2 regions of the Pseudoalteromonas sp. ND6B genome follow, and region 1 is predicted to be linked to the other one. Evidence: predicted binding sites of a transcription regulator. Region 1 holds the regulator's gene; the other holds the start of a gene.

Region 1 (10,096 bases):
AGTAGCGATTGCACGCGCATTAGCATATAAACCTAGCTTACTGTTACTTGACGAGCCATTTTCTAATATTGATACCCAAGTACGATTTGAGTTAATTGCCGACATTAGGCGCATTATTAAGGCGCAGCAAGTATCGGCTGTGTTTGTTACTCACTCAAAAGAAGAGGCGTTTGCTTTTTCAGATACACTTGCGGTTATGCACCAAGGCAAAATTGCGCAGCAAGGTACGCCAGAACAGCTTTTTGCTAAACCACGTTCAAAGGAGGTTGCAGAGTTTCTGGGTCAGGGCATATACTTAAGCGCAACCGTATTAACCGCCACTGAATATCAAACGCAGTTTGGGGTGGTTGAATCAATACAGCCACAGCAGCATGGCGTGGCCGATAAGGGCGTTATTTATGTGCGTCCGCATCAACTTGAACTTGTTAGTAATAACGATACTCAACAGCAACCTGAGCGGGTTAGTATATTAAGTAGTCGCTTTATTGGCTCTGCTTATGTATACACTGTGGTTATTGCTGAGCAAGAAATAGAAGTTGCAGCCCAGTATGGCCAGTCATTTGAAATTAATGAACAGGTTATAATAAAAATAAAACCGCACACGGTGAATTTTTTTGAATCGTAATTAATCGCTGTGTTTTGCTCTAAAAAGTAAGGAATAACAATGGCGCAAGCGCAATCAGGGATTTGTGCTGAAGCAAACTTACACGGTTTGCACTTATTTTTTAATGTACTTGATGGTCACGACGAATCACTTCGCGCTAAGCTTAAAAAAGTGAGCGATATTGAAGATGAGTTTAGTGATCAATTCTCTGAATCTATGCTTTCTTGTATGGTCGCCATTGGCGCGCAATATTGGCCACACATTCTGCCTGATTATATGCCAAGTGAGCTGCAAAGCTTTCCTAATATCACCCATAGCGATTTTGTGATGAGTGCAAGGCCATGCGATTTATTTGTGCAAATCCGCTCAGACAGAGAAGATGTAAACCACCTGTTTGCATTGCAAATATTAAAACTTTTCAACCCTGATGTTGAGCTGGTGGAGCAAATTCGTAATTTTCGCTTTTTAGATGGCCGTGATTTTAATGGTTTTATTTATGCCGGTGATACCCCGCATGGTCGTCAAAAACGGGTAACGGCCCTCGTTAATAAGCCTGATAGCTTTGAAGATCAAGGCAGCTATATTCATGTGCAGCGCTATAAGCATGACTTAACGTTATGGCAGCACTTGTCGTTGCAAGAACAAGAACAAATAATGGGGCGTACTCGTCTCGACAATACCCTAATAAGCCCCGCACTTGAGAGCAGCCATGCAACCCGAAGTGAATTAAAAGATGAACAGGGGCAAGCATTATTACTAAATCAAAGTATGCCTTATGGCGACGTGTATGAGCAGGGGATGTTAATGATTACGTGCTCGGCTAAAGGGGATGCGTTCGAGAAAGTACTCAATAGCCGATTAGGGCAGGGGGAGTATTACGACCATTGGCTTGATTTTACTCAAGCAGATATGGGCTCTGCGTTTTTTGCACCCTCAGTGCGATTTCTAAAGCAGCTATAAAACGAGCCAGTAACGGCTACGTATCAGTATAGCCGTAACAGTGATAACCAAACGAGTTTAAACCGTATCAAACAAAATACGCACACGCTCTAATGTGAGGTCTATTTCTGATACTTTCGCTGGCGCAATAAAAATAGTGTCATCGCCGGCAATTGTTCCTAATACGCCATCTGCTTTACCTAATGAATCAAGTAAACGGGCAATTAGCTGCGCAGCGCCTGGGCTGGTGCGAATAATAATCATCATTTCGTTATGCATAATGTCAATAACTAACTGGCGTAATGGGCTCTTAGCGGTTGGTACCCCCATTTCGGCGGGTAAACAGTATACCATTTCTTGTTTTGCATTACGGGTGCGTACCGCGCCAAACTTACTTAACATCCGCGACACTTTACTTTGGCTAATATTATCAAAGCCTTGTTCTTTTAATGCGTCAACTATTTCGCCTTGTGAGCCAAAATTCTCTTCTTTTAAAAGTGCTTTAAAGGCTTTTACCAATGCTTCTTGTTTGTCTTGTGGTTGCATAGTGTCTAATTAGTTATGTTGTCGATACTGCAAATTCTACACAAAAATGCATATTTATGCAGCAGTTGTTTAGGTTTTGCTGCGTTTAAACAGCAAACTTTACAACTATGGTCGAAAATATAGCTAAAATAGGCAGGATAAATTTGTTTTTAGTCGCTAATTTCTTTATCTTATAAACCACAAATATTTCCTTCCTCAAATCACGGAGAATTCCAATGAAAGTTGCTGTATTAGGTGCTGCAGGTGGTATCGGTCAAGCGTTGTCTTTATTATTAAAAACAGGCTTACCAGCTGGTTCAGAATTATCACTATATGATGTTGCGCCAGTAGTTCCTGGTGTTGCTGTTGACCTTTCTCATATCCCAACAGATGTAAAAGTTGAAGGTTTTGGTGCAGATGCACTAGATAAAGCATTAACAGGTTGTGATATTGTTTTAATCCCAGCGGGTATGCCACGTAAGCCAGGTATGGATCGTGCTGATTTATTTAATGTTAACGCTGGTATCATTAAAACATTAGCAGAAGGCATTGTTGCTAACTGTCCTAAAGCGCTTGTAGGTATTATCACTAATCCAGTTAATGGAACTGTACCTATTGTTGCTGAAGTATTCAAAAAAGCAGGTACTTACGATGCTAAGCGTGTATTTGGTATTACAACTTTAGATGTGATCCGTTCTGAAGCGTTTATTGCTGAACTTAAAGGCGTAGACGTAGCAAGTGTTAAAGTTCCAGTGATTGGTGGCCACTCAGGCACAACCATTCTACCGTTACTTTCTCAAGTTGAAGGTGTTACTTTCACTGATGAAGAAGTGGCTACACTAACTCCTCGTATCCAAAATGCAGGTACTGAAGTAGTTAATGCTAAAGCGGGCGGTGGTTCTGCAACATTATCTATGGGTGCTGCAGCAGCACGTTTTTGTATGTCTTTAGTTAAAGGCTTACAAGGTGAAGACGTTGTAGATTATGCATACGTTGCTGTTGAAAATGGCGATGCAGAGTACTTTGCACACCCAGTACGTTTAGGCAAAAATGGCGTAGAAGAAATTCTTTCTTACGGCACTTTAAGCGCATTTGAAGAGCAAGCTAAAAATGACATGCTTGAAACGCTGAAAAAAGATATCAAAGAAGGTGTTGATTTTATGGCGTAATAGCCAAAATTAACCCATAAAAAAGCCTGCATTTGCAGGCTTTTTTATTGCTCGGAATTATCTACACAGTATTACTTAGTGGTCGCGGTCAACCGCTATTCTAGCTAAGCTAATTAGTGCTTGCTTGTAACTCGACTCAGCTAAGCAATCTAAACAGGCAATTGCTTTATTAGCTTCTTGCTCGGCTTTTTCCATTGTGAACTCAAGGGCATTGGTATGTTTGAGCGCAGCCAGTATCTCGTTAAGGTGCTCCATACCATTACAGTGCTCAATAGCGTCTCTTATTAACTGTGTTTGATGCTCACTACCGTGTTGCATTGCATATATAAGAGGTAACGTCGGCTTACCTTCAGCTAAATCGTCGCCAATGTTTTTACCAAGTTGGTCGGCATCAGCGTTGTAATCTAAAACATCATCCACTAACTGAAAAGCAGTACCTAAATGCATGCCATACAAATTAAGTGCCTCTAGTACAGTATCGTCTTGCTCAGTAATAATGGCCGCAAGACCCGTCGCTGCTTCAAATAGCTTGGCGGTTTTAGAATAAATAACCTGCATATAACTGGCTTCAGTGGTATCAGGGTCGTTGCAGTTCATTAATTGCAGCACTTCACCTTCAGCAATAATGTTGGTTGCATCAGCCAGTACTTGCATTATTTGCATTTTACCAAGACCCACCATTAGCTGAAACGAGCGGGTGTAAATAAAATCACCCACCAGTACGCTAGCAGCATTACCAAACTCAGCATTTGCTGTAGGTGTGCCACGGCGCAAATTAGATTCATCTACAACATCATCATGTAAAAGCGTTGCGGTATGAATAAATTCAATGATAGTTGCTAGCGTAATGTGATCTTTGCCTTGGTAACCTAGCGCTTTAGCCGCCAAAATAGCCAACATAGGGCGAACGCGTTTGCCACCGCTGTTAACAATATACAAACCAAGTTGATTAACTAACGCCACATCTGAGCGCATTTGCGCATGTATTAGTTGATTGACGTCATTCATATCGCTTTCGATTAACGCCTGGATAGCTTTTATATCCATTGATCTCCGAGCCAATTTTAATGTGTGAACGGCGCAGATTGTACAACAAAAAATGCATTAGCTCGATATTTTGTGATGATTCCTTAAAAAAACACCCTTAAGTAGGTTAAATGATCTATTAACCTTGTGAATAATTGATTAAACATCCTGGTTTAATTTTGAATCACCCCTGGCGGTTAATTGAACTACATAGGCTCGCTTTGCTATTGCTAATTTATTTTCTGTAACCGTTAAAAAGCGCTTGGCAAAGGGGGATTTTAATATAAAATAGGGGAAATATTGAATTGCTCTCAATGCAGCTACTTTTTATTCATTTAATTACAAAAAGAGGCTTGCTAGTTTTTACGCATTAGCGTAAACTTCGCGCCCTATTGAAGAATATTTTAGTTGCGTCGATTTGAGGGCGCACAGACGGAGTTAATTATGTACGCGGTTTTCCAAAGTGGTGGTAAACAGCACCGTGTGACTGAAGGTCAAACAATTCGTCTTGAGAAATTAGACGTTGAAACTGGTGCAGCAGTTGAATTTGATTCAGTACTTTTAGTTGCTGATGGTGAGAAGATCGAGATTGGTGTACCGTTCGTAAACGGTGGTAAAGTAACAGCTGAGGTTGTTTCACACGGTCGCGGTGAGAAGATTAAGGTTGTTAAATTTAGACGCCGTAAGCATTCTCGTAAGCAAATGGGCCATCGTCAATGGTTCACAGAAGTTAAAATCACTGGCATTAGCGCTTAATTAGAGGTACTTAGAAATGGCACATAAAAAAGCAGCTGGTAGTACTCGTAACGGTCGCGATTCAGAAAGCAAACGCCTAGGTGTTAAGCGTTTTGGTGGCGAATCAGTTCTAGCGGGTAGCATCATTGTTCGTCAGCGTGGAACTCGTTTCCACCCAGGCGCAAACGTAGGTATCGGTAAAGACCACACTATCTTCGCAAAAGCAGATGGTAAAGTTCAGTTTGAACAAAAAGGTCCTTTAAACCGTAAATACGTAACTATCGTAGCTGAGTAATCAGTAAGGTAGTTAAAAAACCCCGCCTTTGCGGGGTTTTTTGTTTTAAGCATGTTTAAATATATACCCAAGTGTTTTTATGCTCAGTGTGCTCTATAGGCCACTTAGGTATATAATAGAGTTATTAACAAGCCAATCCCTAAAGTGAGTAATCATGAAGTTTGTAGATGAAGTAGAAATTCGCGCAGAAGCTGGTGACGGTGGCAGCGGCATCGTGTCTTTTCGTCGTGAGAAATATGTTCCAGATGGTGGACCTGATGGCGGTGACGGTGGAGACGGTGGTAGTGTTTATCTACAAGCTGATGAAAACTTAAATACCCTTATTGACTATCAATTTGAGCGTTTTCACAGAGCAGAACGCGGTACAAACGGTCAAAGCCGTAATTGTACGGGTAAAAAAGGTGAAGACCTGATCGTTAAAGTGCCTGTTGGTACACGTATTATTGATGTTGATACACAGGAATCATTAGGGGATTTAACCCAAGATGGTCAACGAATTGTGGTTGCAAAAGGCGGTTTCCATGGCTTGGGGAATGCGCGTTTTAAATCAAGTACTAATCGTGCTCCACGTCAAAAAACACTTGGCACACCGGGTGAAGTACGTAACCTTAAGTTAGAGCTAATGCTACTGGCTGATGTCGGCTTACTAGGCTTACCAAATGCAGGTAAATCAACCTTTATCCGCAGTGTGTCAGCTGCAAAACCTAAAGTAGCTGATTATCCATTTACTACGCTGATTCCTAACTTAGGGGTTGTTCGTCCTGAAGCAAACAAATCATTTGTCATCGCTGATATTCCAGGTTTGATTGAAGGCGCGTCAGAGGGTGCGGGATTAGGTATTCGCTTCTTAAAGCATTTAGAGCGTTGTCGTGTGCTTTTACATATTATAGATGTAATGCCAGTTGATGGCTCTAACCCTGTTGATAATGCATTTGCAATCATCAACGAGCTACACCAGTACAGCCCTAAGCTTGCTGAAAAGCCACGCTGGTTAGTATTTAATAAAATTGATTTATTGCCTGAAGATGAAGCCAAAGCCTTATGTGAGCAAATTGCAGAAGAGTTGGGTGAGTCTGAAAATATTTACAGTATTGCTGCAATTAATAAATTAAATACGCAGCCATTAATTCACGACATCATGACGCTACTTGATAACATGCCTAAAGAGAAGTTTGTTGAAGTGGCAGACGAAGAGGTTGAATTTAAGTGGGATACCTACCATCAAAAAGCCACTAAAGGCGATGATGATGACTGGGATGATTGGGATGAAGATGATTACGACGTAGAAGTTGTCTACGAGCGTTAATAATTGTTTATATTTAAAAGGAGCTAACGCTCCTTTTTCTTTGATTAATAATAAAGTATTGGGTATTTAGTGTGATAATTTCAATGATTGCAGCAATGGCAAATAACCGTGTCATTGGCTTAGATAATAAAATGCCATGGCATTTACCTGGTGACCTTCAGCACTTTAAAAAAGTAACCTCTGGTAAACCCGTTATTATGGGGCGCAAAACATTTGAATCAATAGGCCGACCGTTACCTGGGCGACGTAATATTATTATTACTCGTAATAAAGACTATCACGCATCAGGAATTGAAACAGTAACCACACCAGAAGCTGCACTTGAGCTTGTTAATGATGTTGCAGAGGTGATGATAATTGGTGGCGGAAACATCTACCAGCAGTTTTTAGCGCAGGCGCAGCGCTTGTATTTAACCTTTATAGACTTAGATGTTGAAGGGGATACACAATTTCCTGATTATAAAAGTGTTGCAAACTGGCAAATTGAAGATGAAATGTTGATGACGCCCGATGATAAAAATAAATATAGTTATAAGTTCGTAACTTTGAATAAAGTTTCTTAACATTATTGCGAAAATCTGAGCGTGTTGGTACAATATTAAACAGTCGAGTACGAAAAAAGTATTAATATAGGGTGTCCAATCAATGATTAAATTACCAAAGCTAGTTGTAATTGCTGCTATTGCAGCGGGTTCGTTCGCTTATACTGCGCCTGTAAGCGCTGATGATCAGTTAGCTGTTTCAGTCTGTGAATACATTGCCGCTGATGATAAAAATCGTCTGCGTAGCAAACTAAAAAGTTCACGTGTGAAAGTACGTAATATCTATGATGCAGTTTTCTGTAATGGTAACAACTTATTGCGTCACGCTGTTGCAAGTAATGCGGTTGATACGGGTGAGTACATTGTTAAAAACTTATCAAAAAGCTCACTTGAAGATGGCGCAGATATCGCTTGGGCTGAGGCAAATCATGCTGGTTCAGCTTTAATCCCTATTATTAAAGACCGCGCAGGCCTTTAATTAAAAGCTTAATTTAAAAAAACCGCGTTTATACGCGGTTTTTTATTAGTTACTTAAAACATCCTTCTATTGAGTCTTTATCTATCTCTCAATACACCTGACTATTACCCTAATTAAGTCTTTTACATAAAAATGTCATAAAAATTCAATACTCTGTATGAATGTCACTTTTGAGATATGTTTATGCGTGTATCATTTTTTACCCGTCTTTTAGCTATTTTATTAACGTTAGCCAGTGTGTTGCTCGCCGCTACCTTGTTATGGGCAAGTCATACATTACTAAAAATTCAACAACAAGATATTGCTTATAGCCAATTAAAAAATACCATAATGGTCGATCTTGCTGGCCTTTTAGAAGACTACTTGGCACGAGGCAATAGCCAATACCTGACGCAATCTTCAGCTTTAATTGAGCAACTTAAAGCGCAGCAGCTAACTGTACTTCCCTCTGAGTTAGAAGTGCGCCTTTCAACACAGCTATTTTCACTAAATAAAGACATTAACGGTAAATACAGAGCACTAGGAAAGCTCTCAGGTAACGAAACTGCGCTTTTAGACAATGCTCTGAGACAAATGGCGGGCTCAGCGTCATCGCTTATAAATTATGTACAAAAAGCATCAACTCAAAGTAGTCATGCTCTAAGCTACAATAAGTTGGCGAGTGATTATTATAGTGAAGTGGTTAATTTATCTTTATCGACCTATCAACTGCTAAATGATTACCAGCCTGAAATTGAAAAAAGCCTGCAACAAAGCGTAAAAAATTTAAACTTACTCGCTGCAAAAATTGCACAGTTGCCTAATTTAGGAGTGATGACTGAGGTTGATGAATTTGCTTTATTTGTAGATGAGGAGCCAGAGGATTTGGCTGCTGATATAAAAGCGGAGTTGGTTAGTTGGCCTAAGCGCTATTTACGTGATTTAAGCAGTACTTTATCGCAAGCAAAGCAGCGTAATTCTGGAACGAATGAGTTACGTAAACAAATTAGCGTGTTATCAAAAACAGTGATTGAGGCAGAGCAAACATTAAAAGCGCAGCAAGATACCGTTAAACAACAAGTATTTTGGGTGTTTGGAATTGCAATAGGTGGTTTAGTAATATTAGCTTTTGGTGTATATTGGGTGCAACGTAAACAGGTTTTACAGCCTTTGCGGCAACTGCGAGATGGGTTTGCATTTTTAATCGAAAGTAATGAGTTAAAAAATATTACAGTGAATAATCCTAAAACAGAGGTTGGTGAAATAGCGCAGTATTTTAACCAGTTAATTGAGCGCCAGCGTCTGGAGGCGCAAGAAAGAGCGAGTATGCTTGGTGTCGTTAGTGACTTCATGGAGCAAATGAGTGAGCATTTAGAAAAAATAGGGTCAAAAAGCGCGACTAGCTACGAACAAGTTGTTAAAAATGAAAGTTTACTAGTAAATATTCAACACATAGGTGAGCAGGTTAATCATATTAACGCTCAAGCTGCTGAAAATGCTCAAAGTACTTATGAGGCAATGCAGCAAAGTGTTGGTTTTGCTAAAAATATGCTTAATGCGAGTTCTGATACACAGCAACGTATTGAACAAGGTATGCACAGTGTGCAAGAGTTACTGAGCGGCGTACAAGGAGTGAGTAATATAATAACGGTTATTCGCACCATAGCTGAACAAACCAATTTATTAGCACTGAACGCTGCAATAGAATCAGCAAGGGCCGGTGAGCAAGGCCGAGGTTTTGCGGTGGTTGCTGATGAAGTAAGGCAATTAGCCATGCAAACCCAAGGTTCGTTAAAAGAGATTAACGATCAGCTGGCGTTATTAAGTGAGAACTCTCAAATGGTCTATTCACAAATTAATGCGTTAACTGAGGATGCACAGCTACAAACCGAAAATGCCCAAGAGCTTCAAGCAAACTCTGAAGGGGTCGCAAATAATGCTCAGCAGGCAAACACAGTTGCAGTTGAAGCAATGGAGCTTGCAAAACAGCAAAGCAATTTCCTTAGTGACTTTACCCAATCAATGCATAATATGAAAAGCCAAGTAAATGAGTCGAGTGAGTTGGTGTCTGATATTCGCTCGCAGCTAGAGCTGCAAATGGCAACAATTAGAAAGGGATTGGGTTTAGACAGTGATGCAGTTTAATCGCGGTATAAACTCGAAACCGTAAATATTAACCTGTATGCTAAAAGTCTACGTAATTACCCAAAGGATTTAACATGATTGAACAAGGTCAAACAATACCCGCAGTTAGTCTATCTAAGCTAACCGATGACGGTATGCAAACACTGACAAGCAATGAATTATTTGCAGATAAAAAAGTCGTGTTATTTGCAGTGCCAGGCGCTTTTACACCAACGTGTTCGAATGCTCATTTACCTGGATATATCGCGCTAGCCGATAAAATTAAGGCTAAAGGTATTAACGCTATCTATTGTGTATCGGTAAATGATGCATTTGTGATGAAAGCGTGGGGTGAGTCACAAAATGCAGAGCAT
Region 2 (10,096 bases), on a different contig from region 1:
GAGCAAAATATCGGGCTAGATTATTAATCATCACCATCAGGAAATTGTAGCAATGACTTATGTAGTATTTCTTGCTTTATTATTGTTAATTACTTTACTTGGCAGTTACTTACTCATTGAAAGTAATCGTAAAAAGACTATTGAAGCAAAGAAAAAGCTGTTTAACGAGCGCGTTGCAAGTACTCAATCACGTTTAAAAATAAAACTTAACGAGTTACTTGATGCAAAAGTCATTAGTGCTAAACACCTTCCTCGAATTCAAGCCGTTGTCAGTAATTTTTTTGTAGTACAGCCACACACTGATGAAAATTTAAATAAGCTAGAATCGCTATGCGATTTACTTATTAATATACTTAACGAAGAACTAATAAAAACCTATAAAAATAATAACAGCCAAGCTTTTTCCGATACCACTCAATATTTCATAGCAGAGTTACCAGCTCAAGGTATTTTATATAATAAAAACTTTTATCAAGAAGTCCTTCCTACGCTAATTTTAAAGTTAAAAACTGAAGACATAGCGCAACCAGTTGATAGTATTGACCTTAACGATGAAAACCTCCCTATTGATGAAGAAAAAAAAACATTAATTGAGTCCAGCCTTGCTTAAAATATAGAAATTTAATTTGCAAAAAACCAAAACACTGTATAAATTAACAGTTAATTCACTGGATGGATGAACAGTATGTTAATTGGTTTAGAAATTAAAAATTTTGCAATCGTAAGTAATTTAAGCACAGAATGGCATTCGGGTATGACCGCTATCACCGGTGAAACGGGAGCAGGTAAATCAATCGCCATTGATGCATTATCATTGTGTCTTGGAGAGCGAGCAGAAGCGTCTGCTGTGCGCCCAGGCACTGATAAAGCCGAGGTAAGTGCGCAATTTGATTTAACCAACTTGCCATACGCTCATGCTTTTTTAGAAGAGAACATGCTTAATAATGACGATAACGAATGTTTGCTTCGTCGAGTTGTTTGCAAAAATGGCCGTAGTAAAAGCTATATTAATGGTAGCCCTGTTACCGCCGCACAACTAAAAGAGTTAGGCCAATATTTAATTTCTATTCATGGTCAACATGCGCACCAGCACCTATTAAAGGCAGAGCATCAGCTACAATTACTCGATGCATATGCAGGCCATCATAATCTTGTTAATGCTGTAAGCCAGCGTTATAAACAATTTGCTGACTTACAAAAAGAATTTAAACAGCTAGAACAACAGCAGCAGCAACAAGCCGCACAAAAGCAACTATTGGAGTATCAAGTCGCAGAGCTTGATGAATTTGCATTGCAGGCAGATGAATTTGAGCAAATAGAAGCCGAACATTATAAACTCAGCAATAGCCAAACTATATTGCAAGTCTGCCAGCGCGAGTTGCAGCATTTATATGAAAATGATGAACAAAATGCGTGTTCCATTTTACAGCACAGTGCCCAACAATTTTCTGAACTTGCACAGTATGATGAAAGCTTAGCCAGTGTGGCAACATTATTATCAGAAGCCGCTGTTCAAGTTGAAGAAGCAAGCCGAGAAGTACGTAATTACACTGAACAAGCCGACTTGGATCCTCAGCGATTAACTGAAGTAGAAAACAGACTCAGTGGTGCAATGGACTTAGCTAGAAAACACCATATAAAACCCCAAGAGCTCGTTGGATTTCATCAAACTATTGCACAAGAGCTTGAGTCGATAAGTAATAACAGCTCACGTCTTGAGCAACTTGAAGGTGAAATTGAACATGCCCTTGAGGATTATCAAAACGCCAGTGAACAATTAAGTGCAAGTCGCCACCAATATGCGAATACATTAAATGGATTGATCAGCGAAAGCATGGCTAATCTATCTATGGAAAATGGCGTATTTGAAATAGCATTGACTGCACAAAACGATCGCGCTCCAAATAGCTTAGGCTTTGATAATGTTTCGTTTTTAGTATCAACAAACCCAGGGCAACCATTGCAACCTTTAGCAAAAGTAGCCTCGGGTGGTGAGCTATCACGCATTAGTTTGGCTATTCAGGTTATTATTGCGCAAAAAGTCACGACCCCTACGCTTATATTTGATGAAGTGGATGTTGGTATTTCTGGCCCAACAGCTGCTGCTGTTGGTAAACTACTGCGCCAACTAGGTAAGTCTACGCAAGTAATTTGTGTAACCCATTTACCGCAAGTGGCCAGTAGCGCTCATCAGCAGTTTTTTGTTGCCAAAGAAATTGCAGACGGTGAAACATTTACGCATATGCTGGCATTGAATAAAGATGGTCGAGTAAATGAGATTGCTCGATTACTGGGTGGTGATAACATTAGCAAAACAGCTAAAGCAAATGCAAAAGAGCTTATAAAAGCGCACGGATAAAGTGAATCGCTTTATAGTGCGTTACCTTGATACGGTGAGGATACATTGATGCAAACGACGGTCATTTATTTTGGCTTAGCAATTAACTGGCTGCTACTGATAGTCAGTATACTTTTGGCTGTTTTTAGTAAGTTTAAACACACACAATTTAAGCAGAGCTTATATCGTTTTTTAAATGTGGCCTTAATTGTACATATTGTTATTGCTGTTATGTTAGTTTTTAGCAGCACATCTATTAGTGGCTTAATAACACTAAGTTGGTTAGTTATTGGCCTACAGCTTGTTTGTAACGTTATTTGCTATAAAAGTGTGAAACGCCGACAAGCCAGAGTGAAACCGAGCCTAGATCACTTCTCGATGGATTAACTAACAGCGCGTTTAAAAAAGCCCACAATCTATGTATTGCGGGCTTTTTTATTTGTAAAATCTTATAATTGTAAATAGCTAGGTCAAAACCTACGTCCCTTTTTGTAGACCTTAAACACCGACTATGGAACCATAAATATTTACCTTTGTTTGTAAAACTGAGGAAATAAAAAAAGCAAACCCGAAGGTTTGCTTTTGACTCCATTCTAACAAAAGCATTATTTACACTTTTAAATAATCCAAAATGCCTTCTGCAGCGTTACGCCCCTCAAATATAGCGGTGACCACTAAGTCTGAACCACGAACAATATCGCCACCAGCAAATATTTTAGGATTAGTGGTTTGATGTGTAAATTCACCTTGCTCGGGTGCATTAATACCACCCCAGTGGTTAATTTCTACGTCGTACTGCTCTAGCCAATCCATTTTATGTGGCTTAAAACCAAATGCCATAATCACTTGTGTGGCTTCAATAATATGCTCTGAACCCGGTACTTCCTCAGCGCGACGGCGGCCGTTTTCATCTGCCTCGCCAAGCTGAGTTTTTACCATTTTAACACCGGCTACAGCACCTTTGTCATCAAGCACAATCCCTTTAGGCTGAACGTTATAAGTAAAAATGACGCCCTCTTCTTTGGCATTTTTTACTTCGCGTTTTGAACCAGGCATGTTCTCTTCATCACGACGATAAGCACACGTTACTTTTAACGCGTTATGACGAATAGAGGTACGCACACAGTCCATTGCTGTATCACCACCACCTAGTACCACTACTTTTTGGTTTGCCATATCAATGCAAGCTTGTTTAGACTCATCGTAACCCATAACACGATTAGTGTTACCAATTAAAAATGGCAGGGCATCATGTACTCCCGGTGCATCTTCGTTCTCAAGCCCCGCTCGCATACTCTGATAAGTCCCCACGCCCAAAAATACAGCGTCATACTCATTAAGTATTTCATCCATGCTAATGTCTTTACCTACTTCGACATTAAGCTTGAATTCAACACCCATTTCGGTAAATATTTCGCGACGTTTTTGCATGACTTCTTTTTCTAATTTAAAAGAAGGAATACCAAAGGTTAACAGCCCACCAATTTCAGGGTGACGGTCAAATACCACAGGCTTTACGCCATTACGCACTAAGATATCTGCACAGCCCAGGCCCGCAGGCCCTGCGCCAATAATGGCAACTTTTTTATCAGTCCATGTCACATAGGACATGTCTGGTTTCCAGCCCATTTTAAACGCGGTGTCGGTGATGTATTTTTCAATATTACCGATTGTTACTGCACCAAACTCTTCATCTAATGTACATGAGCCTTCGCATAAGCGGTCTTGCGGGCATACTCGTCCACACACTTCTGGCAAACTGTTAGTACGGTGCGATAGCTCAGCGGCCTCTAAAATACGCCCTGTACGGATCAGTTTTAACCATTGTGGAATATAATTATGTACTGGACATTTCCACTCACAATAAGGGTTACCACAATCAAGGCAGCGATCTGCCTGTGAATTAACTTGGTTTTCTGAAAAGGGTTCATAAATTTCTACGAACGATTTTTTACGCGACGAAATTGGTTTCTTGCGTGGGTCTACACGCTGCACGTCTATAAATTGATATACATTTTCGCTCATACTGCCCCCTTATTGCGCCTGAACACGTAGTTCGGCACTACTGCGAGCGCGGTGCCCGAGTAAACTTTTTACGTCACTTGATTTAGGTTTTACTAATTTGAACATCGGTAGATAAAGTTCAAAGTTAGCTAAAATAGTTTCTGCTCTGCATGAGCCTGTTAGCTCTAAATGATCAGCAATTAAGCCGCGTAAATGCTCTTGATGTGAACTTAAGTCATCTAAAGTAACCACTTCAACCAACTCTGGGTTAATGCGTTTCTCAAAATCACCTCGTTCATCTAAAATGTAAGCGAAACCACCGGTCATACCTGCACCAAAGTTCACTCCTACATTACCAAGTACACACACAACGCCACCGGTCATGTATTCACAACCGTTATCACCTACGCCCTCAACAACGGCTTGCACGCCTGAGTTACGTACAGCAAAACGCTCGCCTGCACACCCTGCTGCAAACAATTTACCGCCGGTTGCACCATATAAACAGGTATTACCAATAATTGTTGCTTTATGACTTTCAAATGACGAACCCAATGGTGGGCGAATAACTAGCTTACCGCCGGCCATGCCTTTACCAACGTAATCGTTAGCATCGCCAACCAAAGTCATTTCAAGGCCACCAGCATTCCATACACCGAATGACTGACCAGCTGTACCATGTAATTCAATAACCACCGGATCTGCGGCCATGCCTTGATTACCGTGTTTATCAGCAATATACCCAGAAAGCATGGCACCTACTGATCTGTCGGTATTACAAATACGACTTACTAATGAAATGCCGCTTGAGTTATCTATTGCCTCTTGTGCCTTGCCTAGTAAGCTCTCATTTAACTCACCTAAATAATGCGAGCTATTTGGTGCACTGCAAAATAAAGTTTCACCTGTTGGGTTATTTGGCTGAGCGATAACCGCTGATAAATCTATTTTTTGCTGCTTCGCTGTTTTGCCTTCAATGGCTTCGAGTAAGTCTAAGCGACCAATTAAATCGGTTAGGTTTGCAACCCCTAAACTTGCCATAATTTCACGCGCTTCTTGAGCAATAAACTTAAAGTAGTTCATCGCCATTTCTGGCAGACCATGATAATGCTTTTGACGTAATGTTTCGTCTTGTGTTGCCACACCTGTCGCACAGTTATTTAAGTGACAGATTCGTAAGTATTTACAGCCTAATGCCACCATAGGCCCTGTGCCAAAGCCAAAACTTTCGGCGCCTAAAATGGCCGCTTTGATGATATCAAGGCCGGTTTTTAAACCACCATCTGTTTGCAGGCGAATACGATGGCGAAGGCCATTTTCTACCAATGCTTGCTGTGTTTCAGCAAGTCCCAACTCCCATGGGCTGCCAGCGTATTTAACGGAGGTTAATGGACTTGCACCCGTTCCGCCGTCATAGCCTGAAATGGTAATTAAGTCGGCATAAGCTTTTGCTACACCGGTTGCAATTGTGCCAACACCCGGTTCAGATACCAGTTTTACTGAAATCAATGCATTCGGGTTTACTTGTTTTAAGTCAAAAATAAGCTGGGCTAAATCTTCGATAGAATAAATATCGTGATGCGGCGGAGGTGAAATAAGTGTCACACCCGGTACCGAGTAACGAAGCTTGGCAATATAGGGCGTTACTTTTTCACCCGGTAATTGTCCGCCTTCCCCAGGTTTAGCGCCTTGTGCCACTTTTATTTGAATAACATCAGCGCTACGTAAGTAATGTGGGGTGACACCAAATCGACCCGAAGCTACTTGTTTAATACGTGAATTTTTTTCTGTACCGTAACGCAGCTTATCTTCGCCACCTTCACCAGAATTTGAGCAACCACCTAAACGATTCATGGCAATTGCGAGTGCTTCATGGGCTTCTGGCGATAATGCACCAATACTCATGGCGGCTGAGTCAAACCGTTTATAAAGCTCAGTGGCAGGCTCTACCTCATCAATGCTTATCCCCTTTTCTGGCAGTTTTAAAGCCAACATATCGCGCAGAGTCGCGACTGGACGGTGATTAACTAGCTTTGCGTATTCGCTGTAATCACTGTACTCGCCGCTACGTACTGCTTTTTGTAACGTTTGAATCACATCAGGGTTGTAAGCATGGTACTCGCCGCCGTGTACGTACTTAAATAAACCACCATGGCTTAATAATTTACGTTTACTAAACGCCAGTTTATGCAAGCTTTGCTGATCGTCATCAAAGTCGCTAAAACACGCCCCTTTTATGCGACTTGCAACGCCCTTAAAACACATCTCAACAATCGCGTCCGATAAGCCAACCGCTTCAAACAACATCGAACAACGATATGAAGCCACGGTACTAATGCCCATTTTAGACATGATTTTGTACAAGCCTTTATTAATTGCTTGACGATAAGCCAGTGTAACTTCACAGTATGACTTATTAATTACCTTGGTATCGCTCATAGCCACAAGTGACTCGTACGCTAAATACGGGTAAATTGCGGTTGCACCAAATCCAAGTAGTACCGCAAATTGATGCGCATCGCGAACGCTGCCAGTTTCAATAATAATATTTGACTCACAGCGTAATTTATTATCTACCAAGCGTTTTTGTACCGCACCCACCGCCATAGCAGCAGGAATAGGTAATTGATTGTCATCAAAGTTACGATCCGTTAATACCAGCATAATACAGCCAGATGCGGCTTTTGCTTGTGCTTCATCACAGATGCGCTTAACCGCATTCTCAAGGCCTTCTTCTACGGTGTAAGTAATATCAATCTTACAATAGCTGTAATGCGCTTCATCGGCGTTAAGTAGCTGCTGCATATCAGCATACATTAAAATAGGCGTATCAAATTGCAGGCGTTTAGCGTGCCCTGTTGTTTCATTAAATACGTTTTGCTCACTGCCAATACACGTTGCAAGCGACATTACATGGTTTTCACGTAACGGATCAATCGGCGGATTAGTAACCTGAGCAAACTTTTGACGGAAATAATCATAAAGTGAACGGTGCCCTTCACTCAGTACGGCAAACGGCGTATCGTCACCCATTGAGCCAGTGGCTTCTTGCCCATTTTCACCCATGACACGAATGACGCTGTCTAGCTCTTCGTTAGTATAGCCAAACATCTTTTGGTATTTGACAAGGGTTTCATCATCAAATGAGCGATTGCCCGCATCTTGCTCGGTAAGTGCTTCAAAAGGCGTTAATCGTTTAACGTTTTCTTCTAACCACGACTTATAAGGGTGGCGTGATTTTAAATCTTGGTCAATTTCATCTGAATGCCAAATTTTACCCAATTTAGTATCAATAACGAGGAGTTCGCCCGGGCCAACACGTCCTTTTTCTACCACCTCATCAGCGGTGTAATCCCATATCCCCACTTCAGAGGCTAAAGTAATAAAGCCATCTTGAGTAATGATATAACGCGCTGGACGCAGGCCATTACGGTCTAAGTTACAGGCAGCAAAACGCCCATCCGACATAACAATCCCTGCAGGGCCGTCCCACGGTTCCATATGCATCGAATTAAAATCATAGAATGCACGTAAGTCGTCATCCATAGCACGGTTTTTTTGCCATGCTGGCGGCACTAGCATGCGCATCGCACGGAATAAATCCATACCACCAGCTAAAAACAGCTCTAGCATATTATCGAGGCTAGATGAGTCAGACCCTGTTTCATTAACAAACGGCGCTGCGCTTTGTAAATCAGGAATAAGCGGCGAAGCAAATTTATAAGAGCGTGCACGGGCCCACTGACGGTTACCTTCAATAGTATTAATTTCACCATTGTGCGCTAAATAACGAAATGGTTGCGCTAAAGGCCAGCGAGGCTGTGTGTTTGTAGAGAAGCGTTGATGAAAAACACAAATAGCACTGGTCATGCGAATATCAGCAAGATCGAGATAAAAATTTGGCAAGTCAGCAGGCATCATTAAGCCTTTATAGATGGTGACTAGCCCAGATAAGCTCGCAATATAAAATGATTCATCATCCATCAAGCGCTTTTCTGCACGACGACGTGCAACATATAAACGTCGCTCTAAATCTTTAGAACGCCAACCTTCTGGCGCACTAATAAAAATTTGTTCAAACCCAGGCAATTGCTTTAGGGCTATAGGTCCTAACATTGATGGATCGGTAGGGACAACACGCCAACCTAAAATATTAAGCGTTTCTTTTTCTAGTTCTTCGCTTAAAACATCTTTAGCTGCTTGTGCTAATACCGGATCAGCATTGAGGAAAATCATCCCAACGGCGTAATTTTTACCTAAATGCCAATTATTTTCAGCAGCAATAGCACGAAAGAAGCTGTCTGGTTTTTGAAGTAACAAGCCACAACCATCACCCGTTTTACCATCAGCAGATATACCGCCGCGGTGCTGCATGCGATCTAAACCGGTGATCGCCGTACGGATGAGTCGGTGACTCGCTTGGTTATTAACTTGGGCTATTAAGCCAAAGCCACAATTATCTTTTTCTAGTTTTGAGTCATATAACATGGACCCCTCCCCTTGCTGCACTGTTAACGTGGATGAACGGCTCGACGATTTGCTAACAGACGATCAAAATTAGCGTTATTCCTAACCTGAGTCAATATTTTTCTGAATATATATTCATTATATTGAATATATTTCAACTTCATTAAAAATCATAAAATAATGCTAAATATTAACATTTGAGTAGATATTGGATCGAAAACTTTAATGACACCGGTGTTACTTTTAAGAGCTTGTAAATAAAACCTCCCCCACAATGGGCAGTTTACGTAAACGTAAACCATACAAATAATGAATAATTATTCATGGCCGTATTTTATTCTTTATTAACTTGCTGATATTTACCTTTTACAAGCAAATTAATTAATAGTTTTTTACAGTGGTTTAAATTAATGCATATATTATTTAATAGTTACCAGTATTTGCTTTCATATTATGCATCTACTGACGTTTTATCTACCTTACCTATAGGTAAACTTTGTTTGGCCACCTAAGCAAAAACAGTGACTGCTATGAACAAAGTCATTAAATATAAAGCACTTTAAAATCAACATACTAAAAGTTGACATCTCACTCGACTGCGTAAAAATAGGCTCACTTTTGAGTAAGCTAGCACTGTTTACGAGTGAATTATTTTTAATTTTATCAACTATGGCCTGCGCATATGGCTTACTTTGAATAAGTATTAACGCCAAGGAACGGTGATGAAAAAAGATGCCTGTGCACAAAATAATTAAGTTAATAAGCAAAAACGATAAGAAAAGCTTAGGGTCTGTTGACCTTTGCGGATTACAATTTGTTCAAACTAGGGACGATTTAATCTCGGCGCGAGGTTTGTAACCTAGTGGACTAAGTAAAAACCGAGCAACAAAGAGTAAATCGTCCCTAGGCAGAACCCGAAGGGCAGCGTCTGTTTGGCATTGATGCTGCGTTATCGCCTATTTATGGGGAATACACCACATAGGCTCTGCCTTGCCTAAATACCAAACAGACTGCTGCAAATTTAACCTTGAAAGGTCAACAGACCCTAATACTGTTCATTACTTTTACAGCTTTTAATGGCAGCAAATTGTTTGAGGTGGGTATTATATCGACAGGTTATTGGATCGGCTGAGAATTAAATCCCCATCATAGGAAAATCAGCCTATACCATTGTGAAATCGGCAGGTTCAGTGCTATTTAAGCTTACGCTAGACATAAAAAAAGCTGCAAATTGCAGCTTTTTTTACCTAAACGCTTATTCAGCGTCTGCAGGTTTATGCTTTGCAG

Evidence for each region. Region 1 encodes ArgR, which controls arginine synthesis, uptake and breakdown. Its sites were predicted from a motif close to ANTGAATANNTATTCANT; they were not measured.
Region 2: the regulator ArgR is predicted to act here: its motif matches at 8,932-8,949, upstream of gltB (glutamate synthase large subunit).

What each region holds. Positions count from the first base shown of each region.
Region 1 covers NZ_JQFL01000062.1:12,214-22,309, forward strand. Annotated here, with positions in the region: gene ND6B_RS04675 (ABC transporter ATP-binding protein) at 1-625, shown strand, start outside; gene ND6B_RS04670 (Dyp-type peroxidase) at 665-1,564, shown strand; gene argR (transcriptional regulator ArgR) at 1,622-2,089, opposite strand; gene mdh (malate dehydrogenase) at 2,305-3,237, shown strand; gene ispB (octaprenyl diphosphate synthase) at 3,313-4,284, opposite strand; gene rplU (50S ribosomal protein L21) at 4,708-5,019, shown strand; gene rpmA (50S ribosomal protein L27) at 5,036-5,293, shown strand; gene cgtA (Obg family GTPase CgtA) at 5,448-6,599, shown strand; gene folA (type 3 dihydrofolate reductase) at 6,671-7,162, shown strand; gene ND6B_RS04630 (DUF3718 domain-containing protein) at 7,245-7,619, shown strand; gene ND6B_RS04625 (methyl-accepting chemotaxis protein) at 7,803-9,743, shown strand; gene ND6B_RS04620 (peroxiredoxin) at 9,818-10,096, shown strand, end outside.
Region 2 covers NZ_JQFL01000040.1:23,205-33,300, forward strand. Annotated here, with positions in the region: gene ND6B_RS08540 (hypothetical protein) at 53-610, shown strand; gene recN (DNA repair protein RecN) at 686-2,359, shown strand; gene ND6B_RS08530 (hypothetical protein) at 2,408-2,725, shown strand; gene ND6B_RS08525 (FAD-dependent oxidoreductase) at 2,948-4,363, opposite strand; gene gltB (glutamate synthase large subunit) at 4,373-8,830, opposite strand; gene ND6B_RS08515 (Grx4 family monothiol glutaredoxin) at 10,065-10,096, opposite strand, start outside.